Jeotgalibacillus aurantiacus: one gene and its partner. The protein of the gene in region 1 interacts with the protein of each later gene in a pairwise test. Links are inferred from orthologs where the notes say so. Each region holds a gene or a part of one and is shown in the gene's direction. Other genes may lie near its edges.

Region 1 (16,918 bases):
TACGTTAAGTGAAATGCTGTCAAGAGTTCCGATTGCAGATGCAGTGTAGTACATTCCGCTTTCAACAGTTAATGTTTCAGAAATAACAGCCGTTTCTGTGTCGCCTGCCGGGAAGATTTCCACTTCATGGTCACCAGCAGGTAGTGCTAAGTAATCTGTGTAATCTTTGAATGCCGCGCCTTCAACTACTGCTTCACCATTTACATAGACGTCAACAGCCGGTGCGTCTGGAGATGCGTGAAGGATTCTAACCCAACCTTCTCCACCTTCATGGTTGTCAGCAAGAGCTGCGCCTCCCATCATAGCCATCATCATGACAGCCGCTAACAATGAGCCTAACAATTTCTTCACATTTTCCACTCTCCTTGTTTTTTTGTTCGTACAGCTTTTGTACAATTTATTTATACAACGTGTACAGTTTTTCTTCAATTCTGAATGTGCTTTTTTCTGTTGACTGAGTGTTAGTATGTGCTGAAAGTGAGATTGCATTCTCTTCTTTGAACTACTATTATGGATGAAGGAATGAAATGAAGAGAGGAAATAAAATCATGACATTAAAAGAAGAAGTTTTATCCAGAAGGACTTTCGCGATTATTTCTCACCCGGATGCAGGGAAAACGACATTAACTGAGCAGCTTCTATTGTTTGGTGGAGCCATCAGGGCAGCGGGAACAGTAAAAGGGAAAAAGTCAGGAAAGTTTGCCACTTCCGACTGGATGGAGATAGAAAAGCAGCGTGGCATTTCAGTAACATCATCTGTCATGCAGTTTGATTATAATGGAAAAAGAATTAATATCCTTGATACACCCGGACACCAGGATTTCAGTGAGGATACGTATCGTACTCTAATGGCGGTTGACAGTGCTGTCATGATTATTGATGCAGCAAAAGGGATTGAAGCACAAACACTGAAGCTTTTCAAAGTATGTAAAATGCGTGGTATTCCGATTTTTACATTTGTCAATAAGCTTGACCGTCAGGGAAGAGAGCCGCTTGAGATTATGGAAGAGCTTGAAGAAGTCTTAGGAATTGAATCATATGCGATGAATTGGCCGATTGGAATGGGGAAAGAGTTTTTAGGCATTTACGATCGTCATCATCACCGTATTGAACAGTTCCGAACGGATGAAGCAGATCGTTTTCTTCCATTAAACGAAGAAGGTGAACTCGAAGGAGATCATACCATTAAAGAATCTTCATTATATGATCAGGCACTTGAGGATATAATGCTGCTAAATGAGGCTGGTAATGAATTCACGGAAGAAAGACTTGCCAATGGCGAAGTAACACCGGTGTTTTTCGGGAGTGCCCTCACAAATTTCGGTGTTCAGACATTTCTGGAAACCTACCTTGAATTTGCCCCGTCACCGCAGCCGCGTGAAACAGATATCGGCAGCATAGATCCTGTCAGTGAAGAATTTTCAGGTTTCATCTTTAAAATTCAGGCAAACATGAACCCTGCCCACCGTGACCGGATTGCTTTCCTTCGTATCTGCTCCGGCCAGTTCGAAAGAGGAATGCCTGTCCAGCTTAGCCGGACAGGAAAAACGATTAAACTGAGCTCATCCACATCATTTCTGGCAGATGACCGGAACACAGTCGATAATGCAGTAAGCGGAGATATTATCGGTATTCATGACACCGGAAACTACCAGATCGGTGATACGCTGACCGGCGGTAAAAGAAGCTATCAGTTCGAAAAGCTTCCTCAGTTCACTCCTGAACTCTTCATGAGGGTAACGGCGAAAAACGTGATGAAGCAAAAACATTTTCATAAAGGAATCAATCAGCTCGTTCAGGAAGGTGCCATCCAGCTCTACCGCACACTCAGAACAGAAGAAGTGATCTTGGGAGCAGTCGGTCACCTCCAGTTCGAAGTTTTCGAACACCGCATGAAAAATGAATACAACACGGATGTTATGATGGAAAACATCGGATCAAAGATGGCAAGGTGGATTGAAAACGAAGAAGACATTAAAGACTCCATGTCATCTCAAAGAAGCCTGCTCGTAAAAGACCGCTACGACAAACTCGTCTTCCTTTTCGAAAACGACTTCGCCATGAGATGGTTCTCAGACAAACACCCGGAAATCAAATTATACAGCCTGCTTTAATCAAGACTGAACTTTAAATTATTTTGAATGATAAATTTACATGCATAGTGCCTTGGTCATCCCTTTCACTTTCGGAAGGATGGCCAAGGCATATTTTTTCGAAAAACAAAATTTATTTCAATAAATCAAAGTGGAGGGGACATCCGAAGACTCCTGTGGCGGAAAGGGACAGGTGAACCCGACTGTGCGAAGCGCAGGCGGGTTCACCGCCCGGCCACGGAAAGCGTAGGATGTCCCCTCCACGATTTTAAAAAACTATGCATTTTGAAGTTGAAACATTTCATTAAAGAGTTGTTTCAACTTCAAAATGCATATAATCAAATTTACTCACCTCAAAAAAATCCTGAAAAATTCACAAAAAAAGTATTATCATTTTACTAAATAGGAATAAAGTATGTATATATAGGGTAGATGTATAAAAGTTAAAGCAATAAATAAGGGATGGGGAGTGACAGTAAAGATGAAATCACAATGCGTTCACTGTGGAGTATCTGTCAGCTTTGATGACAAAGGAACTTTTTACGTTAAGGCTAATGAAAGTGAGATCTCAAGACTGAGCTTCGACTTTGATCATGATAAAGGTATTTTTTACCGCGACTATACAAGCCTGAAGGAAATAGAAATGATACTCGCAGAAATGGAAGAGAAGCTTGACGCTGAAATTCAATGTGGCGTTTCAAGCAATGGTCATCTTACACGCTTTATGCCTATGCACTTATTTTCAGTAAGGCTGAGACATAGAAATACAGTACATTTCATTCAGCATGGCAAAATGGTCAGCCATCTGCAGCCAATTATGGATATTAAAAATGGAGAGCTGTATGGCTATGAATCACTGCTGCGTGCTGATAAAAATGAAAATCCTATATCTCCTTACGAGCTGTTTCAGGTGGCAAACGCCGCTGAAATGCATTCACTCCTGGATCAAAGAGCAAGAGAAGAAGCCATTAAGGCAAGAAAAGACAAAATTGACCCTGGCGTAAAGAGCTTTATCAACTTTCTGCCGTCAACCATTTATAACCCTGAATTCTGCCTCCGCCACACGTTTCAGATCGTCAATAAATATCATGTGGATCCGAGAGATCTTGTTTTTGAAGTGGTAGAAACAGAAAAAATCAAAGATGTCGATCATTTAAAGAAAGTTTTTCAGACTTATAAACGTGAAGGAATGAAAGTAGCGCTTGACGATGTTGGAGCCGGCTTTTCAACAATCGAAATGTTAGAGATGCTGGAACCTGATTATGTGAAAATTGACCGGTCATACGTTTCATTCTGTGATCAGGATCATCAGAAGCAGGATTTTCTTCACCGTGTGTACCAAACTTCTGAACAACTTGGTATAAAGGTGCTTGCTGAAGGCATGGAAAGAAATGAAGAACTGGAAGTGTGTAAAAAAATCGGTTTTGATCTCGGGCAGGGTTACCTGATCGGAAAGCCTTCAGAAAAAGCGATCATACCGGAGCTTAAAAAACCGTTTGCATCCTAAAAAGACTTGACTGACCGTACAAATATGTTAATATAGCAGTATTCTTTATCGCTTAAAAGCGTTTAAGTGAAACAGTATATTGCGATGATCCGGCAGACGGAGTAGATGTAAACAGGCAAAAAGCAGAGACTGAGTGGCTGGTGGAAACTCAGGCCTTTTTATCATCGAATTACACCTGCTATAATGGATGTACGATTCAGTAAAGAGAGCGAAAGCTAATTTGGGTGGTACCGCGGAGAAACCTTCGTCCCAGTGTTAAGGGATGAGGGTTTTTTCTGTATTTTAAGGAGGATGTTTTATGGAGAAAATTAAAGGTGCAATGACACCAACACTTGGAGAAGCAATAGGATTGATTGCAGTTATTATAGGAGTGATGTCAGTTTCAATGATCGGATTTGGGGCGGTTCCACACATACCGATGATTGGATCTATCATCATCTTATTCATATATGGATTAGTTAAGAGAGTACCGTTTAAGCAAATGCAAACAGGGTTGGCTGAAGGTACTGCCTCGGGAATTAATGCTGTCTTTCTCTTTCTTTTTATCGGGTTACTGATTAGCGCTTTATTAATTTCAGGTGCAATTCCTACGTTAATGTTTTACGGCCTTGCCATGGCAGAATTGCCTTTTTATTTTGCCATTGTATTTGCCGTTACTTCTATCATTGGAATTAGTATTGGAAGCTCGTTAACGACAGCTGCAACACTTGGCGTTGTATTTATCAGCATTTCTTCTGCGCTGGATGTCTCGCTTGCCATTACAGCAGGTGCAGTTGTGTCAGGTGCATTTTTCGGGGACAAAATGTCACCATTATCTGATACGACCAACCTTGCTTCAACGGTAGTGGGAGTTGATCTGTTTGAACACATTAAAAATATGTCATGGACAACGGTACCTGCTTTTATCATTTCTATTGTCATGTTTATGATTCTTTCTCCCGGACGATCAGCTGCAACGAGTGAAATTGAGCTGATCAGAAGTGCCCTGGAGCAGTCCAATCTGATCCATCTATACAGTTTGTTGCCGATTATTCTGCTGTTTATTCTGGCTCTTCGGAAGGTGCCTGCACTGTTATCTCTGATCATGACAAGCCTTTTCAGTATCGCACTTTCTTATATTCATACCTCAACTCCCGCTGAACAGCTTTTCGGCATTTTGTTCTCAGGCTATTCTGCAGATACGGGAAATGAAGCTGTTAACTCATTGCTTTCAAGGGGCGGACTGGAGTCTATGTTCTTTACAATTTCACTTGTTCTGTTAGCACTTGGCCTGGGTGGAATGCTATTTAAAACGGGTATTATCCAAAAAATGTTTTCAACCATCCGCTCAGATGGAAACCAGGGAAAGGTTCTGCTGCAGGCGGGTACAACAGCTGTTGGCACAAATGTGCTTGTAGGAGAGCAGTATTTATCCATCCTTTTAACAGGTGAAACATTTGCCAAAAGAGTGGATGAATCGGGACTGAAACGAAAAAATCTTTCAAGAGTACTGGAAGATGCGGGTACGGTCATTAATCCGCTTGTACCATGGGGTGTTTGCGGTGTGTTTTTAACAGATGTTCTCGGAGTGGCGACATTGGATTATCTTCCGTTTGCCTTCTTTTGTTTGATCTGTCCGCTGCTGACAATCGTGTTCAGTGTAACAGGCTGGACCCTGACAAAAGCTGATTAATTAAAAGCATTTGATCATATTGTGAACAACCGTATTTAAAATTGATAAACGACACACGAGTCAGTATAGTGAAAGATAGAGTAAAATGCTGGTTTTGTGTAATCAGCGGAAGGGGCGTTAACCGTTGAATCTAAGTCAATTTTCAATTAAGCGGCCGGTGTTCACCATTGTCACAATGCTGCTTGTTATTTTACTGGGAACCATCTCTCTTACAAGGATCCCAATTAAACTGATCCCGGACATCAGTCCGCCTGTTGCGGTGGTCGTAACCTCATATCCAGGGGCTGGACCGACAGAGGTACTTGAAAAAGTAACGAAGCCGATTGAGTCACAGGTCGCGCTGCTGCCGGGTCTAAAAAATGTTTCATCTACATCTGAAGAAGGATCAAATCTGGTCTTTTTGGAATTTGACTTTGCAACGGATATAGATGAGATCGAAAGTGATATCCAGCAGGCTGTCTCTCAGGTAGAGGTGCCTGAAGGAGCAAATGATCCGCGGGTGCTGAAATTTGATCCATCTCAGTTTCCGGTCATTCAGCTCAGCCTTCGTTCTTCTGATACTGAAACAGATATCAGAGAGCTTGCTGAAGAACTTGAACTTGAGTTGACCAGAACAGAAGGTGTCGCAAGTGTAGACATTTCCAATTCACTTGCAGAAGAAGTCCGCATTCAGCTCGATCAGGATCAGCTGCAGGAATTCGGTCTTTCACAAAACGATGTTCTGCAAACGATTCAATCAAATAATGTATCCTTCCCGGGAGATCCCGTTGAAACAGACGGTAAAAATCTCACTACCCGTATATTAAGTACGTTGACGTCTGTTGAGGATATTGAAGCATTGCCTATTACCGTAGATCCGGTTTCCGGTGAAGATATCACGGTCGCTGATGTTGCGGAAGTGACGTTTGGTGAGGCGGAGCAGAACGTGATTACACGGGCCAATGATGAACAGGCTGTTTTGATCAGCGTACTGCAGGAATCAGATGCAAATACAGCTGACGTGTCCACAGCTTTTAAGGAATCACTGGATGAATTACTTGCTGAAGACCGATATGAATCAATCACAGCAGATGTGTTGTTTGACCAGGGGGATTATATACAGCTGGCAATCGGCAACATCGGAAATTCACTGATTGTCGGTGGACTGTTTGCCATGATTGTCCTGTTTCTTTTTTTAAGAAATGTAAAAAGTCCAATCATTATCGGGGTTGCGATTCCTTATTCAGTAATCGTAACGTTTGTGCTGATGTTTTTCTCTGACTTTTCATTGAACATCTTTACACTAGGTGCATTAGCACTCGGAATCGGGATGCTTGTCGATAACTCTATTGTTGTACTTGAAAACATTTACAGGCACCTGTCAATGAAAAAAGAACCTAAAACAGCAGCTGCTGATGGAGCGAAAGAGGTTGCAGGTGCCATTACGGCATCTACCTTGACGACAGTGGCAGTTTTTGTGCCGGTTGTCTTCATTGAAGGATTGATCGGAGATCTGTTCACTGAGTTCGCATTGACCATTTCATTCAGTTTATTTGCTTCACTGGTTGTGGCATTGACCGTTGTACCGATGCTTGCGAGTAAGCTGCTTAAGGAACCAAAGGAAAACCTGGAGAAAATCCGCAGGGAATCCGGTTTTCTGAGAAGATTCAATGAAACGGTCAAATGGTCTTTACGTAAACGCTGGATTCCAATTTTAATCATGATTGGCTTGCTTGGGGTTGGAGGATACGGCATATCTACTGTAGGGACACAATTCCTGCCTGCAACGGACGAAGGTTTCTTCAGTATCCGTGTCAACCTTGAAAATGGAACGGCCATCGAAGAAACTGAACGGGTAGTAGCAGCCATTGAAGAGGAACTTCGTCAGGAGGAATCCATCGATGTATATGTCAGCCAGATCGGACAAACACAACAAGGTTCATTTGACGGAGGTGCTGACGGTTCGATTGCAGATATTTCTGTGAAAATGGTTCCTTTAGGTGAACGTGACCTGTCAGTATTCCAGCTCATTGAAAATATTACAGATGACATTGAGGATGCTGCACTGGCTGTAAATGAAACAGCTGAAGTATCTGCATCATTGCAGACTGCTACCGGAACTTCACCGCAGACACTGTCATTTGATGTGCGTGATACGGATGAAAGCCGCCTCGATGAATCAGTGGCACGCATAGAGGAAGCATTGCTCGAAATGGATGCGATTACCGAAGTCGAAACGGACCTTGAAGATACGGTTGAAGAAGTACAGCTTGAAATCAACCGTGATGAAGCAAGAGAGTATGGATTTGTACCTGCTCAAATCGCTCAGGAAGTAAATGCTGTTACGAGAGGAACACTTGCTACGCAGATTATTACAGACGACTCACAGGTTTACAGTGTTTTTATTCAGTATGAGGAAGAAATAGCGAATACGCTTGAAGGACTTGAGCAGCTGGCGCTCCGTGCACCGAGCGGTCAGTTTGTTGAACTGCAGGAGCTGGCTGATATTACGATTGCAGAAGGACCAGTGTCCATTCAGCGTATTGATCAGCAGTCAGCAGTTGGATTTACGGCAACCTATACCTCTGCTACAAACCTTGGTGCTATTTCAACTGAAGTGGATGAGGTCATTGCTGATCTTGATCTGCCTGAAGAAACGGAAGTAGTATTTGGAGGAGACCGTGAGTTACTTGAGGATTCCATTAACGATATGCTTTTAGCCGTTGTGCTGGCGATCGTTCTTGTTTATTTTGTGATGGCTGCACAGTTTGAATCCTTCAAATATCCATTTGTTATCATGTTTACAGTGCCGCTATCCGTTATTGGCGTTGCGATTGCCCTGTTTGTCACACAGACTCCGGTGAGCGTAACCGCGATTATCGGTTTACTTGTTCTGTCAGGTATTGTTGTTAATAATGGGATTGTTCTTGTTGATTACATTAATCAGCGAAAAGCTTCAGGAATGAGCAGTTATGACGCCATTGTCACCTCAGTACGCGACCGTGCAAGACCGATTCTGATGACTGCACTGACAACGATTCTAGGTCTGGTACCACTGGCTGCAGGAATCGGTGAAGGGACCGAGATAAACCAGCCGATGGCGATTACAGTTATTGGCGGTTTAATCAGCTCAACGTTCCTGACACTGTATATCGTTCCGATTGTATACAGTTTTGTAGATAAAGAAACAAGAAGAATGAATAAAAAGAATAAAACTGCACCAAATACAACGACTGAATAAAACCGTTTTGCTGCAGTAAAATGAATAAGTGCCTGAAAACCGTTGTTTTTATAGTGAGTAATATGACGCCTCCATTATGATGGGTGTATGATTTCGCTATCTATTAACAACGCGGTTTTCAGGCGCTTTTGTTATTTGAATCAATTGAAAAAGATCTGCAGCTGATTCGTACATACCAGCTTGATTTTGTATAATAACACCAAGGGGGAATGTGAATTGAAAACCGGTTATTTTGTGACAGGATTTCCAGGCTTTTTGAGCGAGCAGCTTTTAAAGGAATGGATTTCAGGAAGTGGGTCAAAAAGCATTTATCTGCTCGTCATGCCGTCTATGCAAAAACAGGCTTCAGAACGACTGGAAGAATTGAAAAAAATCAATGAATCCGAATCTGTCTTTCATATTGTGCAGGGGGATATTACAAAACCGGAATTGGGGATGACGCATTCGGCATCAGCGTATCTGAAAGATAAAATTCATTATGTGTGGCACCTGGCTGCTGTATACGATCTTGCTGTGCCAAAATCCACGGCATTTCAAGTGAATGTTACAGGAACGCACCATGTTAACGAGTGGGTGCGTACACTCCCAAATATCAGGAGATACGTTTATTTCAGCACTGCCTATGTCGCAGGTAAGAGAAATGGTGTCATTAAAGAAACAGAGCTGATCAGACCTGACGCGTTTCGGAATCATTATGAACATTCAAAGTTTGAGGCGGAAGTACTTGTTGAAAAAATGAAATCGGAAGTTCCTGTGACCATTATCAGACCTGCTATCGTCAAAGGCTCAACCAAAAGTGGAGATACGACAAAGTTTGACGGGCCCTATTATCTTATGAATATCATTGATAAAGTAAAGTCCATTCCTGTTATTCCGTATATGGGGAAAAGCAGCGCTAAATTAAATGTGGTTCCGTACGACTATGTCATACAGGCAGCAAACTATCTGGCACATCTACCTGAAGGAGAAGGGAAAACCTATCATTTAACTGATCCGAATCCATACCCTGCCAGGGAAGTATACCGGTTTATTATGCAGGAGCAGGCTGGCAGAACACCTTCTTTTACGATGCCTGTAAAAGCAGTTCAGTTAACATTATCGATTCCTTCTGTACGAAAATATATAAAAGCTGAAAAGGAAGGGCTTGATTACTTCTTTTGGGAAGCTGAGTTTGATCAGAGTCAGTCAGAGAAAGATCTGCGACAGTCGGGGATAGAATGTCCGGATTTTCTAAAAGCGATTCCATCGATGGTCCGTTTTTACGAGGAAAACAAGCACGACAAAAGATTTCATCGTGAAATAAAATAAAGATTGCTTTCTTTTACCAGCATGATATAATATCGTTAATCGAATATCACTCTGACAGTTGTCAAGGGGGAGTAGCTGTAGCTATGGATCGTACATAGCTAATTATGGTCGTCATGACATGAACATTGCCGTTCATCGGCCATAATGGCATTTATTTGCTTAGCAAGACCTTTGCCTTTATTAGGTGAAGGTCTTTTTTGCTGTCTAAAAAGGCGATTCGGTTAAAACAAATTTGGAGGAGATTTTATGGATGCAGCATTGTTGCTGGAATACGCATGGGTCCTGCTGATCCTGATCGGGTTAGAAGGAATTCTTGCGGCCGATAATGCGGTTGTAATGGCTGTAATGGTCAAGCATTTACCGGAAGAACAAAGAAAAAAGGCATTATTTTACGGATTATTCGGGGCGTTTGTTTTCCGGTTAGCTTCTTTATTCCTGATCGCTGTATTAATCGATGTATGGCAGGTACAGGCAATAGGAGCAGTTTATCTTCTTTATATTTCGATCAGTCATATTGTTAAGCAGATCGTTACCAAAAATGATGAACTGACAGACGCGGCTGAAGCGGAGAAAGCAGTGAAGAAAGGGTCAGGCTTCTGGATGACAGTATTGAAAGTTGAGCTCGCTGATATTGCATTTGCCATTGATTCGATGCTTGCTGCGGTTGCTTTAGCCATTACGTTACCAGCAGTTGGTGCATTTGAAATTGGCGGTATTGATGGCGCTCAATTTATCGTTATTTTCCTTGGAGGACTCATTGGTCTGATTATTATGCGTTTTGCTGCCCACTGGTTCGTTAAACTGCTTGGTAAATACCCGTTATTAGAAACAACAGCATTTTTGATTGTTGGTTGGGTAGGGGTTAAGCTTGCTGTACTAACGCTTGGGCACCCGAACCTTGCTTTAATTGACACTCATTTTCCACACTCAACAACATGGAAGCTGATTTTCTGGTCTGTTTTAGTCGTGATCGCGGTAGGAGGCTTCCTGCTTGCAAAGAAGCGTGGCGGACAGGAAAATACAAGCACTGCTCATTATTAAAATAAACACCACGGCTGTTATAGCTGTGGTGTATTTTTATACAGAAAATATAATTGTTCAATATACCCCCATAATTCAATCTTTCATCACCGAATGTTTATATAAAAGAAAGCTTTATCTTCCATTCTTCGGAATTTACCGTTACAATTCTGCTATAACAGGTTGAATTGAGGTGAAGATGGTGATTCCATTTCTTTTACTAGGTATTTATAAATTCTCAAGCCAGTCTTCACTCGAAGACAAAATCGTCGTTATTCAAAATGGAGATCAGGAATTACTTAACGAAGTACTTAAGGATTATAAGCCGTATATTAAAAAAACAGTGTCCAAAGTATGTAAAAGATATATTTATGACACAGATGATGAGTACAGTATTGGTCTCATTGCCTTCCATGAAGCCATCATGAATTATCATCCGGACCGTGGAGCTTCATTGTTAACATTTGCTGAGATTGTCATCAGAAGAAAATTGATTGATAAAATCAGAAAGGATCATAGGGAAAAAGCGGATCTGACCTATGACAAAGCGGACAGTGAAGAATCGGTAATGAAAGCTCATGAATCCTGGCAGGCGATGGAACATTTTCAGCTTGAAAACACAATTAATGAACGTAAAGAAGAGATTTTGTATTATAGTCAGGCTCTGTTACCCTATAAACTTTCGTTCAAAGAACTGGCTGAAAACGCGCCAAAACATTCAGATGCAAGGGAAAATGCGATTTTTATTGCCAGGCTCGTTCAATCAAACAAAGATTGGTTACGGGAACTGAAAGAGAAAAAAAGGCTGCCAATTAAGAAAATAGAGAAAGAAATTGATTTGAGTAGAAAAACGATTGAAAGAAACCGCAAATATATTATTGCAGTAGTTGTATTACTTGATGGAGATTTTCCGTATCTGCAGGAATATGTGAAGGAGAGTTTGCAATGAAAAAAGGATTGGTCATGGAAATACATAAACGTCATGTTGTGCTGATGACAAGAAATGGGGAGTTTTGTAAGGTTGCAAAACCTTCCGGATCTCTTTCAATAGGGGAAGAAGTAGTCTCTTATCCTCTGGAACGAAGGATCCCAGGCGGATTGTCCTCGATTGGAGCGATGGCAGCAGTTGCAATGATTATGTTTTTTCTCGTGAACCCTTACTTCAATGAGGAAACCTATGCACATATTGCTGTAGATATTAATCCGAGCTTTGAGCTGATGATTAATGAAAAAGCCGAAGTAATTCAATGGACCAGTGTGAATGAAGATGCTGAGAAATTAGAGAATCAGCTTAACCTGAACGGGGAGAGCATTCAGGAAGCAATGTCTGAAATCATTGCTGTCAGTGGTGAAGCAGGCTTTATTAATGAAAACAACGAAACGGTTACGATCTCTGCAGTTTATACAAATGAATCTTCCACTAACTTTCAAAAAGTGTTGAGAGAGAGGCTTGATGAATGGTCTGTTCAGGAAAATAAAGTGAACAACACTGCTTCCATTTCTATACAGGAAGGTGCGGTTTCAGATCTTGCTGCTGCAAAAAATCAGGGAATTTCCTTTGGTAAATTGATTACCCAAAAAAAGAATGTACTGACTATGATGCCTTTGAAAGAACAGCCTATTCTGCCTCCGCTCGAAAAGACGGAAGTGGATAAAATCTTAACAGAGACCCATGAAAAAGATGTAACAGAAGCATCTGGAATTCATGGACCTGATCACTCAGAGCAAAATGGGCAGCCTGAGGAGTCAGCTGAAAATAAAGACCACTTACCATCTGCTGCATCTCATGGGCAGAATATGAAAGAACAAAAGCAGGAACGGAATGAAGAAAGAAAAGAAGATAAACAAAAAGACGATCCAGAAAAGGCAGCCACTCCTGTAAAGACAGAAAGTGAGAGCGATCACAATAAAAATAAAGAGAACCATCATTCTGGCAACGCTAATAAAAGTCCTGATAATAAGGACAATAAAAATAAGGGCCCGGGTAATAACAATGGAAATGGAAAAAAAGAAAAAGATGAAGAACATCCCGGCAATGGTAACAAAAAAGATAAAAATGAGTGAAATCATCGTTAATTGGGAAACCGGTATTCACATTAAAAACTGTGGATACCGGTTTCTTTTTATTGAATTACGTTGTTCAGAAAAACTACATGGAAAAATCATTTCAAAACCGGTGAAAATCAGATAAGCTTAAGTATAGATTTTACGGTATTCTTTGATCCTGTAGGAAAGAGTGAACAACATGAGATTTAACGGGATTGACTGCTGTTCAGTAAGACCATGATATAGAAAATGATCAGTTACTTAATTATTGTGTTTCAGAAAGGACTTATATTATGTGGCAAAGGTTTAAAAACAGAATCAGAATGCTAAAGCCTGCTCAGTTAATAGTAGCATATTACTTTTTTGCGATCAGTTTGTCGTTTGCTTTATTAAGGTTACCGGGTGTACATAAGCCGGGACAGGAAGTTTCGCTTATTGATTCATTATTTACTGCAGTCAGTGCGGTTAGTGTAACTGGTTTGACAGTTATTTCTATTTCCGAAGAATATACGGTATTTGGCATTGTCATGGTGATGCTGATCCTCCAGTTGGGGGGGATTGGGATTATGTCTCTCGGGACCTTCGTCTGGCTTCTGATTGGGAAGAGAATAGGTCTGAGGGAAAGACAGCTGATCATGGTGGACCATAATCAGTACAATTTATCAGGAGTTGTAAAGCTGATTATTGAAATTATTAAAATTCTTCTCCTGATTGAAATAATAGGGGCTTTATTCCTGAGTGTTTATTTTACCCAGTTTTATGATACATGGAGAGAGGCACTTCTTCATGGACTGTTTGCTTCTGTTTCAGCGACTACAAACGGGGGATTTGATATAACCGGACAATCATTGATTCCATATGCAAACGATTATTTTGTTCAGATTATTACCATTTTCCTTATTATCCTTGGTGCGATCGGCTTTCCTGTTTTAATTGAATTAAAACAGTTTTTGGCGAACAAATCCGGGCATTTCAGGTTTTCACTATTTACCAAACTTACGACATTAACGTTTGGTATTTTAATGGTCGTGGGAACAGTGCTGATTTTTGTTATAGAATACAATCAACGATTTGCAGATGTCAGCTGGCATGAAGCTTTTTTCTACTCATTATTTCATTCAGTTTCTACGAGGTCCGGTGGACTTACAACACTCGATGTGAGCACTTTTTCAGAGCCTACTCAACTTGTTTTAAGTCTTTTAATGTTTATTGGAGCATCGCCGAGCTCAGTTGGTGGGGGAATTCGAACCACAACACTTGCGATTGCTGTTTTATTTTTAATTAATTTTTCAAGAGGCAGAGAGCAGATTCAGGTTTTTGGCCGTGAAATACATCTAATTGATGTTTTCAGATCATATGTTGTTATTATTTTGGCAACCACTATGTCGATGCTGTCCATACTGCTTATCATGATTTTTGAACAACAAAGTCTGATCTCTGTTATTTTTGAGGTTACTTCCGCTTTCGGAACTTCAGGTATGTCAATGGGGATTACACCATCCTTATCTACTCCAAGTAAAATTATTTTAATGATACTGATGTTTGTAGGACGCGTTGGGCTGATTTCTTTCCTCTTTATGATTGGTGGAAACAACAAGAAAGAGAAATTCCATTATCCAAAAGAGCGGGTTATTATTGGGTAACTTTTAAAGTTTTTATAATCGTGCAGGCGACATCCTTCGCTTTCCGCGGCCGCGCGGTGAGCCAGCTAGTGCTACGCACTACGCTGTCTCACCTGTCGCTTCTCTGCCGCAGGAGTCTACGGATGTCGCCTGCACTTTTTTAGTATTACTAAGGATAATTTCTTATAACAGACCAATTGACTAAAATGAAAAATGTGAGCGTTTTAAACTGAAATTAAAAAGGGATGAAACAATATTTTGTCTCACCCCGTTAAAAATAATTAAGTGGTTTTAAGTTTTATACCATCATGGTCAAAATCATACATTTCAGGTGAACCCTGAGGCGGGTAGTAAGCAAGAATGTAACGGTCATTAAAACCTTTTTCAAGTACGGTATGTTTATGAAGATCTTTTTGACTCAGGTTTAATTTTTCGAACTCTGAACCCGCGATTGACGGTTGATTGAATAATAGACCGTACAGTTCTTTTTGCCACTCATCATTTTCATTTTTAACCCACCATGCTTTACGTGGCTTTTGTTTTTGGTTCATCAGATAATCTTTTTTCATCAGATGCTCAGCATACGGGACGGCATCAGGTTTAGCTGTTTTCAGGAATGTGTGAAGTCTGATGAAGAGATCCTCCAGCTGATGTCCAATTCTGGCCCAGCCCTGACGATCCCAGAACGTCCCGAAATCCTGAAAGAAATCAAAAGGCGTATCGAATACTTCTGATGTAAGGTAATGAATCGTCTGATCCATTCTGTGATCATTCCAGTACTTCTCGAGCACGTCTTCAACGTGTTTAATTCTGATCATATCATCAAACGACAGACAGTTATTTTTTAGAATTTCGTAAGGCGCATGGTCCATATAAACGTAATCGTGGTTAGCTGCATTAATTCGCAGACCAGTCCCTCGAAGCATTTTCAAAAATCCCAGCTGAAGCTCTTCGGGTTTCATAGCAAATACATCGTTAAAGGTCTTTTTAAAAGAATGATAATCCTCTTCCGGTAAGCCGGCGATTAAGTCAAGGTGCTGATCAATTTTCCCGCCATCCCGAACCATGGTAACGGTTCTTTTCAGTTTTTCGAAATTCTGTTTTCGTTTTACAAGTTCATTTGTTTCATCGTTCGTTGATTGTACGCCAATTTCAAACCGGAAAAGACCGTTTGGAGCATGATCATTAAGGTATTGAATCACTTCAGGCCGCATAATGTCTGCTGTGATTTCAAATTGAAATACAGTTCCGGGAAGGTGTTCTTTGATCAGGAAATCAAACATTTCAAGTGCATAGCTCCTGCTGATGTTAAAAGTCCGATCGACAAACTTAATGATTTTTGCCCCATTATCCATAAGAAAACGAATCTCTTCCTTCATCGCTTCACGATCAAAATAGCGTACGCCGACTTCGATTGATGATAAACAGAACTGGCACTGGAATGGACAGCCTCTGCTCGTTTCTATATACGTAATCCTTTTTGATAAATGAGGAAGATCCTCTTCGAACCTGAATGGAGATGGAAGTTCCTTCAGATTGATTTTATTGGTTTGAGGATGAACTTTTACCTTACCGTCTTTAAGGTAAGCAATGCCATTTACCTCATCAAGTGTCAACTTACCGTGAAAGTGATCGAGCAATTGATTAAAAGTCTCTTCACCTTCACCAACTGCAATGTAATCAATTTTATCGTCAAGACGTTTTAACCAGTAGGGAACGTCATAGGAAACTTCAGGACCGCCAATGATGATTTTTGTTTCAGGTGAGATTTTTCTGCACATTTCAATAACCTGAATCGTTTCTTCGATATTCCATATATAACAGCTGAAGCCGAGAATATCGGGCTTTTCTGAATACAGGTCTGAAACGATATTAATCAGGGGATCTTTTATCGTATATTCTTTCAGCTGAATAGGATAATCTTTGGAATAGCTTTTTAAGTATCGGATGGCAAGGTTGGTGTGAATATATTTAGCATTTAATGTGGATAGTACAATTTTCATTTGAAGACTCCTTTTTTGGCAATACGCTCTTATTTTACACGAGGAGTGCTTTGGGGACAATGGGAGGGTGGATCGTTCTTTATAATGAATATTTTGTTAATGACTGTTTATTTTTTCCTCATCTGATGTTAAAATAGGAAAAAATGTGAATAGCGGCTTATTATGCCGCTATTTCACATCAGGCTTTTTAACTAAAAGTTTTCGCGCTTTTGCTGCCCTAAGCTCTACGATCGGCTGGCTGATTGCCGCCACCCATTTTGAGGACAGAATGATCGTCAGAGCAATGGATGCAGTGAGGATGATGAAAAGGGACATATATGGATTTACAATTAAATCGATCCCGCTTTCCCTGTACAATTGAATAATAAAGCCGTGGAAGAGGTAAACGTAGAGCGTATTAACTCCCCACTTTGTAAAAAAGGTTTTT
Region 2 (11,033 bases), 140 kb from region 1 along the record:
AAAAAGAAGAGAAGAACTGGCTAGACAGCTTGGCTTGATGGTCGTCAATCACCTGCTGACAGCCGACAGTCTGAAAACAAAGTTTCTGACGAAGGAGAAAGAGCAGGCTTTAACACGCTGGCTTCAAAAGGAAAGCGGTAAGCTTTTTAATATGGAGGACACGGTTCAGGATGTATTTGAACGGTTTGATCTGACCTCGCCAGTTCCTTATATAGAAGAAACAATGGATCAATGGATTGAACAGCAGTACGATCAGCTGAAAGATCAGTACATGTTTTTAACGATCAGAGAGACGCTCCCGGAGAAATGGCTTGACCGTCTGGATGGCAAGGTTGAAACCGTCACAGATTATATCCTGGAAAAGGGCATCGATTACTTTGAATCAGATGAAGGAAAAGCACGCGTTCAGACAATGATTGATGATTTCCTTAAAACGCGTGGAACCCTTGGCAGCATGGTGAATATGATCATGGGCAATACCTCTCTTGGGGATAAAGTTCAGCCTGAGATCATAAAATTTTTGAAACATGATGGCACACATGATATACTCGAACAGGTTTTGCGCACAGAATGGGAAAAAATCAAGGACTGGCAGTGGGATCGGGCGTTTTCGATCATTACTGATCGCGATCTGATTGTCCGTCTGCAGCGCATATTAAAGGAACGCATCAACCTGAATGAATGGATGCAGCGCCCGTTAGGCAGTGCGATTCAGCCACTAGAAGACAGGGTTGTCAATCATTTAATTCCAAAAGCGTCTGAAAAACTGAAAGAACTGCTCATTGAAAAACTGGAGGCTATTCTTTCAAAAATGAAGCTGCAGGAAATTGTCAGGGAACAGGTTGACTCCTTTGAAGTATCTAGGCTAGAAGAGCTTGTACTCGGCATTTCGCGCAGGGAATTTAAAATGATCACCTATCTTGGCGCATTGCTCGGTGGTCTCATCGGAATCGTTCAGGGAATATTTGTACTCTTAACTGGACTTTGATTGATTGATGTTTAGGACGGAATCATCAGGGAATAGGGGAAGAGTGATTAAAAAGGGAGGTTTTTTGATTGTCAGTAAATCTGTACGATCAGGCAAATGAATTAGAGCGTGCAATTCGTCAAAGTGATGAATTCAACAACTTAAAGAAAATGTACGATGCAGTAAACAACGATGAGTCTGCAAAAGGCATTTTTGAAAACTTCCGTGACATTCAGCTTTCACTTCAGCAAAAGCAGATGAATGGTGAGGAAATCACACAGGAAGAAATTGAACAGGCGCAGAAAACGGCTCAGCTTGTTCAGCAGCATGAGCTGATTGCTCAGCTGATGGATGCAGAGCAACGCATGAGTATGACGATTCAGGAACTGAACAAAGTGATCATGAAGCCGCTTGAAGAGCTTTATGGATCAATGGAAAATAATCAAACGCAGCAGTAATTCAATGACAAAGACCCCATTTTCGAATGGGGTCTTTTCATTTTTTATTATTAAAAGAGGCTTCTGAAAACTTATGCTCTTTCTTCAAGTGATGCTGCAGCTGCAGCGACGCCTGAAGCTTCCTGGGAAATTTGATCAAGCATCACAACGAGTCGGCTGACATCCTGATCCATCTGCGTATTTTGTGATTTCAGCTGGTTCATGGATTCCATAATGCCATTGAAGGATTCACTTGTTGAATGAATGCTGTCACGCTCTGCCTGGAAAAGAGTGTTCAGTTCCATAATTGATCCTTCAATCGTTTTTGTTTTAACATTCGTATCTTTTAGCAGATCATAAACCTGCGCGACGGATTCTTTTGTATTTTCAGCAAGCTTCCTAACCTCATCTGCAACCACGGCGAACCCTTTACCATGCTCACCTGCACGCGCAGCTTCTATTGAAGCATTTAATGCCAGGAGGTTTGTCTGGTCGGCTATGGACGTAACCATATTGGCTACTTCGGAAATCTGACTGTTCAAGTTGTTAAGTTCTTTAATATTTTTTTCCGTTGTCATCATTTTTGAAGAAATTTGTTCGCTTTCTTCTTTCGTTTTATCAAGGCGGACTTTTTCATCGCCGGTTTTGGACTGAAGCTCGGATGCTACACCTGACCCTTGCTGTGCGCGGGATGCCAGATGCTCCAGTGCCTCTTTCATCAGCTTGACATTTTCGCTTGTGGAATTACTGTTTTCAGAAAGAGCAGCTGCGCTTTCTTTCAGTGTAATTAATAGACCATGAAGTCGATCCTGCTCATTTTGAATCTGCTGTTGGAAGCTCTTTTCATATGCTTCAAGCACAATCTGCATTTCAAGGTTAAGGATTTTTGAAACAGCTTTGATTAGAATAAACTTATCCTTTTCACCAAAAGGAAGTTCGATAATCACATCGGTCAGGGAATTTAGCAGATCCTGAAATGCAGCAATATACCATTTAGGATCGAGTCCGATACGTAAATGCACATCAGCAATACGGTGGCGTTTTTCGATAAATGTAGAATCGAGTCTACCGCTGAACATTTCCTGAATATGAATGGTTAATGTTTTCTTTAACCTTTCAATAGAGCTGTGGGTATTAATAATGGTTAGCAATCCAGGTTCATGACCCAATGTCTTATAAAAGCTGGCAACGATTGCTTCGATGTTTTCCGTTACGTATGGTTTAAAGGCTGCAAGCACCTGAAGATCTTCTTTCTGCAAAGCGATCATACTGATCTGGGCTGCAGTGGTTGCTTCTTTTGGCAGTGTAATCGTTACAGACTGCTTTTCAGCAAGTGTTAATAAGTCTTCTTTATGTTTTTTCTCCCTTGATGTTAGCCACTTCATGAAAAATCCTCCTTAGTATCAAATCTTATTTTATATCGTCTGAAATTGATAAACGTTTACATCAATTAGACTAAAAAAATAATAATAATAGGTATTTTTTCTTATTAATCTATGTGGAGATTACAGTATCGCGCGCCAGAATAAGAATCTTTTAAAAAAAAGAAGGATTTTATGAAAGGCGTAGAGAATGATAAAATGAATGATCATTCATTTTTAAGGGGGATGGAAAAATGGAATTGACGAACAGCTATAAAACACTTTACGTGAAAACTGAAGGAAAAACGGCATGGGTATCACTGAACAGGCCTGAAAGTCTGAATGCGTTGAATATGGAGTTAATGTCTGAGCTTCTTGATGTGCTGAAGGAGATTTCACGTAATGCAGACCTGCAAATCGTGGTGTTAAAAGGGGAAGGAAAAGGGTTTTGCTCCGGCGGTGATATTAAAGGGATGCTGACGATGAGTGGTGAGGAAGAATTTAAAACGTTTATGAAAGTGATCAAAGAACTTTCAACCACGCTTTATGCCATGCCGAAAATTACGATTAGTGCGATCCACGGTGCTGCTGCGGGTCTTGGTCTGAGTCTGGCACTGGCGTGTGATGTTCTGATTGCTGAAGAGCAGAGTAAGCTTGCGATGAACTTCATCGGTATTGGTCTTGTGCCTGACGGTGGCGGTCATTTTCTGATGCAGGAAAGAGTCGGGTCTCATAAGGCGATGCACGCGATCTGGAGAGGGGACGTGATGAATGCCCACGAAGCTCATTCATTCGGGCTGATTGACCGTGTAACGGCAGAGGGACGTGCCGTTACTGAAGCAGAAGCTTATGTCAGCCGATTCAGTAGCAGTCCGCTTAAAGCGATGCTTGAGACGAAGGCTATTCTGCGTGCAAGCAGGCTGAAAGAGCTTGAGTCAACGCTTGAAATGGAAGAAGAAGCACAGTGGAGAATGAGGCAGACGGAAGATCATCTTGAGGGAATCAATGCATTCGTGCATAAAAGAAAACCTGCTTTTAAAGGACAGTAAAGATTGAAAATGAAATGGAGGTGGGACGACTCTGATAAGAGTTGCCCCACCTCCATTATTGCGATCATGTCCAATTGGTTAGCTGTGAAATAAAACCAGTTTGCCTCTCGGGGATACAACACGGTGAGTATGTTCTATGTAACCCTGCTCTTCAAGCTTCTTTTCACCGATCTGTTTCGCTTCATCGTCTTCCTTTGCCTCGAAGGAATCTTCAAAAAGAAGTTCTCCCTTCGGATCAAAAACGGTGATCTTGTAAATATCCACGTCTACCATCTCCTCTCTTTGTCCGCTCTTTTATTTTTACACAGCCGGTAACTTCCGTAAAGTTTTGAAAGTCAGGAAAAAATGAACTTTTTTCTATATAATACGTATAGAATAATGATAGGGACAGAGGAGGTTTGGGAGATGCTGCATATTGATCATGTTACAAAGAGATTTGGTGACCATACAGCTGTTGATCAGCTGTCACTTGAAATAAATAAAGGGGAGCTGTTTGGATTTCTTGGCGCAAATGGTGCAGGAAAAACGACGACCTTCCGGATGATTCTTGGGCTTATTGATTCAACAAATGGTTCAGTTACGTGGAACAATGACAAAATCGGTTACCATAACAGTCAGAAAATCGGGTATCTGCCGGAGGAAAGAGGTCTCTACCCGAAAATGAAAGTGAAGGAGCAAATTGTCTACCTTGCAAGATTAAGAGGAATGGATAAAAAAGAAGCTGAAAAAGAACTGAAAGCCTGGCTTGCCCGATTTAAAGTTCCGGATTATGAAAATAAGAAAGTAGAGGAGCTGTCTAAAGGGAACCAGCAGAAAATCCAGTTTATCGCTTCAGTTATACATAAGCCGGAGCTGCTCATCCTTGATGAACCGTTTAGTGGACTTGATCCTGTCAATGTCGAGCTTTTAAAAGAAGCCGTAACGGATCTTAAGAACAGCGGCACCACCATTGTTTTTTCGAGTCACCGGATGGAGCATGTGGAGGAATTATGTGAAAGTCTGTGCATCATTCATCATGGAAAACCGATCGTGAAAGGCCGTCTGCTTGAGATAAAAAAGGCATTTGGTAAGAAAAATCTGGTGATTAGATCGGATATGGACTTATCAGAGCTCAAAGATTTTCCTGGCGTAGTGAAATTGAAAACGGTGATTGGCGGTGTGATTCTTCAGATTGAAAACGAAGATGTCTCACAAAACATTCTGCAGTCCATTCAGGGAAGGGGTTTCATCCGGCAGTTTTCACTTGAAGAACCGTCGCTGAATGATATCTTTATTGAGAAGGCAGGTGCTTCATTTGAATAGATTCGGTCTGATTCTGGCGAAATCATACATAGGAAAAATTAAATCCAGATCATTTATCATCACAACTGCGCTATTTGCTCTTGCCATTATCATCGGAACGAATTTTCAGTCGATTGCCGATATTTTTTCGTCTGATCGTAACGGTGGAGAAGGCAGTTGGGAAGTCGTCGTTTATGAGGAAGAACCTCAGATCGCTTCACTTATCGCGGATCAGACAGCGATTATCAACAGCTCTATTGCCGTTTCAACCGAAGATAAAAATCAGGCTGTTCTGCAAGAGGAGTTAGAAGCAGGGGAATTTGACGCGCTTCTGATTGTTGATATGGCGGAGAGCGGAAAAATAAAGGCTGAATACATTTCGAAATCTTTAACAGCCAATTCCTATTCAAATGACTTGCAGGCTGCACTTCAGACGATTCAGTCCAACATCGCTGCGAACCGACTGGGGTTAAGTGCCGATGAGCTGGCAACCTTGAATCTTCCTGTTTCATTTGCAGAATCGGCTTATGTGGATTCAGCAAGATCTGCCGCTGAACTTGATCAGGCGAGAGGACTCGTCTATATCCTGATTTTTGTGATTTATATGTCTGTGCTGATATATTCAATGATGATCGCAACGGAAGTAGCGAATGAAAAATCATCACGGGTAATGGAAATCCTGATCTCAAGCGTTTCACCTATCCAGCAGATTTTTGCTAAAATTGCCGGGATCGGTCTTGTCGGACTGACACAGCTGACGATCTGGGCAGGGATCGGTATTCTTTCCGTTAATCTGAGCCAGGATTCTTTTGAAGGCGGGATTTATTCGCTGTTTGACTTTTCCTCCGGCTCAATCGTTACCATCGTTTTTGCGGTGATCTTTTATATTCTCGGATACTTTTTGTTCGCTTCACTTGCTGCATTTTTAGGCTCTCTCGTGAGCAGGACAGAGGATCTTCAGCAGGTGCTGCTGCCTGTTAATCTCCTGGTGGTCGGTGGAGCACTCTTGGCCTTTTACGGTCTGGCGGAGCCTGAGACAGCTCTTATTACCATCACATCTTATATTCCTTTCTTCAGTCCGCTCGTCATGTTTACCCGTGTCGGAATGCTGGACATTTCGATTTGGGAACCGGTGATCGCGATTGTGCTGATGCTGATCACAATTTTACTGCTTGGATGGTTTGGCGCAAAAGTGTATCGTGGTGGTGTACTGATGTATGGAAATTCGTCATCCATCAAAGACCTTAAAAAAGCACTTCAGCTTTCAAAGCGTGAGAAGACGAGCTAATTCATACGTCTCGGCTTCATATGTGTCAGGACTGTTTATCTGTTATACTAATAAAGAACGTTTGTTCCGCCTGAAGAACGCCTGAAAAGGCAATTCCATGTAAAGGAGATGGCGAAGAGATGAAAGGCATCACATTTTTAAATGCAGGGGATCAGGTTGAACAATTCCTGTTGATTAAACAAACAACCAAGGGTGTTACAACGGCTGGAAAGCCATTTTTAACCCTGATTTTTCAGGATCGCAGCGGGGAAATTGAAGCAAAGCTGTGGGATGCAGGGGATGAAGAAGAAAAAAGATTTCAGCCTCAGACCATTGTTAAGGTTGCAGGTGAAATTCATAATTACAGAGGCAAAAATCAGCTCAGATTAAAGCAGATCCGTCCGGCTTCAGCGACTGATAACGTGCAAATGGGAGAATTCCTTGAAACCGCACCACTATCAAAAGATGAAATGACGGAAGAGCTGACCCAGTATATTTTTGAGATGAAAAACCCTGTTATTCAAAGAATTACACGTCATTTGGTCAAAAAGTATCAAAAGGCATTTCTCGAGTTTCCGGCAGCAACGAAAAATCATCATGAGTTCGTGTCAGGACTTGCTTACCACGTTGTCTCGATGCTGAAAATCGCGAAATCACTGACAGAGCTTTATCCAAATCTGAATAAGGATCTTCTGTATGCAGGAGTGATTCTTCATGATATGGGCAAAGTGAAGGAGCTGTCAGGTGCCGTATCAGCGACCTATACGCTTGAAGGTAATCTTCTGGGGCATATTTCAATCATGGTGAATGAAATTGCTGAAGCAGCGAAAGAGCTTGAAGTGGAAGGGGAAGAGGTGCTGATGCTTCAGCACATGATTTTATCCCACCACGGGAAAGCAGAATGGGGCTCACCAAAGCCGCCAATGCTAAGGGAAGCAGAAATACTTCATTACATTGACAATCTGGACGCAAAAATGATTATGATGGACCGTGTCATTCAGCGGACGAAGCCCGGTGAATTTACAGAGCGCGTATTTGCCCTTGAAAACCGTACATTTTACCGTCCACACCTATACGATGATCCATTTGAAGACGCATAAGAGAAAGGGTGGAAACATACCCTCTATAAACGGCTCTTGAGCTGATTAAATGCAGGAGGGGAAAGGATGTTTCCAATCTGGATCGATATTGCAATTGGCGGGATCATCATCAGTTTTATTATGTTTCTGAAGACTGCGCATGCTGAAAGAAAACAGGAAGTCCGTTTTATCGAAGAACATGGTGAAGCCTACATAAAACGGATCGAAGATGAAAAAAGAAAGAAAATGGTGTCGCAGCTTAAAAATCAATGAATGGAAATGAAAAACCTCCTGTGATGAAAATTGCAGGAGGTTTTTCATTTTTGAGCAGATATAAAGCCGGTCACACTCATGGAAACGGAGTGTGACCGGCTTTATGTTTTGTATTATTCTTCTGTATCTTCAGTTGTTTCCTCTTCAGCTGGCTCTTCTGCCGGAGGGGCAGCAGGTGAGCTGACAGGTTCCTGTAGAAGGGCATCAAATGTTTCAGTCAAATCTTCGTCTTCTACCTGGATATTTGCTTCGTTAAGCAAGTCTCTTACAACGGTTCCGATCTGATTCATATCTGCTTTTGCCAGTTTCAGATCATGCTCAACCTGATCACGAATCTCTTCAAGAGGCTCAACCTCTGCTTCGCGCGTTTCTGTTACTTCGATAATGTGCCAGCCGAAGCTCGTTTCGACCGGATCACTGATGACATTAGGTTCAAGGTTAAAAGCGGCCTCTTCGAAAGCAGGATCCATTGTTCCCGGTCCGAAGAATCCAAGGTCTCCACCTGTTTCTTGTGCTGCAGGCTCAGTAGAAACTTCTTTTGCAAGCTCAGCAAAGTCTGCGCCATCCTCAAGCTGCTTTTTCACATCAAGTGCTGTTGCTTCGTCAGCAACAAGAATATGACGTGCGCTGACTTCTTTTTTCATCTTGTCGTATTCAGCCTGAATTTCTTCATCTGTTACTTCAACGTCTGCAACGAGTGCATTCTCCTGCATACGATTCAGTTTCAGCATTTCCTTGAAGGATTCCTCATCGTATCCCTGCTGTGAAAGGACCATGTCAAACTGCTCGCCGTACTGTGCTTTCGCTTCTTCAAACTCAGCGTCAATGGTCTCCTGATCAACAGGATATTTTTCTTCAAGTACCTGTTCGAGCATCATCATTTGAAGCGCCTGTTCCCCAACAGTCTTCTTCATCTCTTCATAAAGCTCGTCCTTCGTAATGTCCCCTGCACTCGAAGAAGCGATCACTTCACTTGCTGATTCCTCGTCACTGCAACCTGCTAAAGCCGCTACACCTAAAGTAAGTGAAGCTGCTGCAATCCACTTTTTCATTCATTTCCTCTCCTTATATGTGTGAAATCTATGGTGAAAATTCTTCACTGCATACTATATCACATTTCCATATTACGGTGAACGCTTATTTAAACGTTTACCCAACAGAGAATACTTAATTTTCTCTACATTCAAGGAATTTTCACATTTACTATTTTGCCCAACCATTTTTGATTTCCTTTGAATAGCATACAAAAGAAAGGAAGGAGGGGTTTTAATGTCCTGTGGATACGGTGGAGGATTCGCACTTATTGTCGTGCTGTTCATCCTTCTGATCATTGTCGGAGCAGCGTGGTTCTAAAAACCAACAGAAGGGGGAAAATGAAATGTCACATAAACACGGTAACTACTACGGAGGCTTCGCCCTAGTCGTCGTCCTCTTCATACTTCTTATCATCATCGGCAGCGCGTGGTTCTAAGAAAAGCGTAGGCACCTTGCTCAGCCCCGACAAGCATAAGGCGAAGATGAAAAGAGGGCTGCCTTTTGCCCTCTTTCAGCTTTGACTTATGACCTCGAGGGGCTAGGTGCCGGAGCTAGCCAAAGAAAGGCGTAACCAGGCGTATAGGGACGTACAAACTGGACTGTCCTCGACGAAGATAAAGGAAACACGGTGAACGAAGTGAACCGATGTTGACTTATCGAACGAGAGGACGGGAAGTTTGCTAGTCCCTGCCTGGTGGAGCTGGACAAAGAAAAGCGCAGGCGAGCGTTCAGCGGCGTATGCGCTGGACTGAAGCGCCGGAGATAAAGGAAACACGGTGAACGAAGTGAACCGATGTTGACTTATCGGACAGAGCTGAGGGAAGCGCACTAGCCGCTGCGAGCCGCAGCTAGCCAAAAAGAAAAGCGTAGGCGATCATTTGGTCACTTTCAGCTGGTACTTGGCCACATTCTTCTCGAACTTGGTCACATTCCGCCTGAACTTGGTCACATTCCGCCTGAACTTGGTCACTTTACGCACAAATTTGGACGCTATTGTGACGGAATGGATTGAGGATATTTATAAAAACGGGAAAAAACAAAGCGGAACGATTCCTCTATGGAAGCGTTCCGCCGTTTTAATTACGTATAAAGAATTTCTACATAAGATGAAAGCAGCAGGATCAAGATTAAAATATTGATTGTCCGGAAGACTTTCGGTTGTTTTTCATTTGGAATTTCCTTTTGAACACATAATCTATTTGTCATACGATTAATCGAATAGAGTATAAACACAGTAAATACGATAAACAGTCCAATGACTTCAACCATCCTCTATCATCCTCCTATCCTCTAGTTACTAAGATACCAAAAAACAGACATAAAAAACAGGGCGAGCCTATTTTTATGTCTGTTTTACATCCCAGAGGAGGTTGATTCCTTAACGGGAATCAGAATTTCGTAGCCATCATCATCCTCTTCGATAAAAGCACCGCGAGGAGATTTGAAAAGGCATTTCGCATATAAAAAGTCAACAAGGCAAATACCACAGTGATATGCGGTCAGAATCGTAAAATAATGGGCATAGCCCGGAAAAGAAGCAGCTGCATATAAGAAAATACTGTTTAAAATCACAAAAGGAAAAATAAGCGCCATGATAAAATAAATTTTCGGAATAGGTTTATTAACTCTTACAGACATAATCGGTACAAAGTAAAAATGAAATCTGGTCTTCAAATTAATTAAATTCATAAACCCGGCAAGAGGGATAGTATGAAAAATCTTGTGTAAAGGATACACAAGTAAAAATCCCAATGCGAACCAGATAAAATGATTATCTTTAAGCGGATGACTTACCATCAGCTGGATGGATACATGTAAAATAGAAAAAACAGTCAGGACAAGAATCGTAGAAAGCATAAAAATCCGATAAAATCCGTACTGTTTTTTAACGTTTATAGATTTCCAGCAATGCAATCTCATCGCCTCCATTCTCGACGATATTACGGTGTTTAAATTCAACCTGTGAGTTACTTTACTCCCCTTTGATTTAAAAATCAATACCTTAATAAAAAATTTACAATTCAAATTATGTAATAAAATTTCTGGAGTGAGCGTAGGGGGGAGCCTGAGCTAAAAAGAAAAACCCCCTTGAAGGAGGTTATGAAGAGGCAATTTGCTTGAGCGGATCGGCTGATCGGGTTTTCTGGATCTTTCCTTCCACTTCAGTGAATTCGTTTTCAATATTATGAAAGGAAGTTTCAAAGATCTTCATGAAATCATCGCCGTAAATATTTTTTACAATCGCCATCATTTCCATCATTTCAGGGAACTTTCCGTAAATTTC

Evidence for each region.
Region 2: the proteins of H7968_RS08425 (region 1) and H7968_RS09080 interact in binary tests that used the Bacillus subtilis proteins (3 or more experiments, as listed by UniProt). The link is inferred for Jeotgalibacillus aurantiacus from one-to-one orthologs.

Annotation. Positions count from the first base shown.
Region 1 is NZ_JACNMS010000002.1:725,211-742,128, reverse strand. Bases 5,030-8,692 are described here. They hold H7968_RS08425 (efflux RND transporter permease subunit), read left to right. Parts: upstream 5,030-5,396; coding sequence 5,397-8,492; downstream 8,493-8,692. Other genes in these bases: nhaC (Na+/H+ antiporter NhaC), read left to right, coding at 5,030-5,272. Outside these bases: H7968_RS08445 (DUF4397 domain-containing protein), read right to left, coding at 1-351; H7968_RS08440 (peptide chain release factor 3), read left to right, coding at 549-2,114; H7968_RS08435 (EAL domain-containing protein), read left to right, coding at 2,575-3,600; more of nhaC, read left to right, coding at 3,899-5,029; H7968_RS08420 (SDR family oxidoreductase), read left to right, coding at 8,709-9,800; H7968_RS08415 (TerC family protein), read left to right, coding at 10,047-10,841; sigI (RNA polymerase sigma-I factor), read left to right, coding at 11,020-11,769; H7968_RS08405 (anti-sigma factor domain-containing protein), read left to right, coding at 11,766-12,884; H7968_RS08400 (TrkH family potassium uptake protein), read left to right, coding at 13,160-14,509; H7968_RS08395 (B12-binding domain-containing radical SAM protein), read right to left, coding at 14,770-16,491; H7968_RS08390 (acyltransferase family protein), read right to left, coding at 16,660-16,918. UniProt on the Bacillus subtilis protein: Required for self-resistance to surfactin, an antimicrobial lipopeptide surfactant produced by B.subtilis. Also required for swarming motility.
Region 2 is NZ_JACNMS010000002.1:867,258-878,290, reverse strand. The notes cover bases 4,247-7,245. They hold H7968_RS09080 (ABC transporter permease), read left to right. Parts: upstream 4,247-5,108; coding sequence 5,109-6,383; downstream 6,384-7,245. Other genes in these bases: yhaM (3'-5' exoribonuclease YhaM), read left to right, coding at 6,503-7,245; H7968_RS09085 (ABC transporter ATP-binding protein), read left to right, coding at 4,247-5,116. Also shown: H7968_RS09110 (DUF445 domain-containing protein), read left to right, coding at 1-988; H7968_RS09105 (YlbF family regulator), read left to right, coding at 1,057-1,425; H7968_RS09100 (globin-coupled sensor protein), read right to left, coding at 1,497-2,789; H7968_RS09095 (enoyl-CoA hydratase), read left to right, coding at 3,020-3,814; H7968_RS09090 (YhzD family protein), read right to left, coding at 3,893-4,078; more of H7968_RS09085, read left to right, coding at 4,220-4,246; more of yhaM, read left to right, coding at 7,246-7,462; H7968_RS09070 (sporulation YhaL family protein), read left to right, coding at 7,529-7,714; H7968_RS09065 (peptidylprolyl isomerase), read right to left, coding at 7,828-8,766; H7968_RS09060 (YjcZ family sporulation protein), read left to right, coding at 8,984-9,067; H7968_RS09055 (YjcZ family sporulation protein), read left to right, coding at 9,093-9,185; H7968_RS09050 (hypothetical protein), read right to left, coding at 9,830-10,018; H7968_RS09045 (DUF3267 domain-containing protein), read right to left, coding at 10,103-10,663; H7968_RS09040 (HTH-type transcriptional regulator Hpr), read right to left, coding at 10,848-11,033.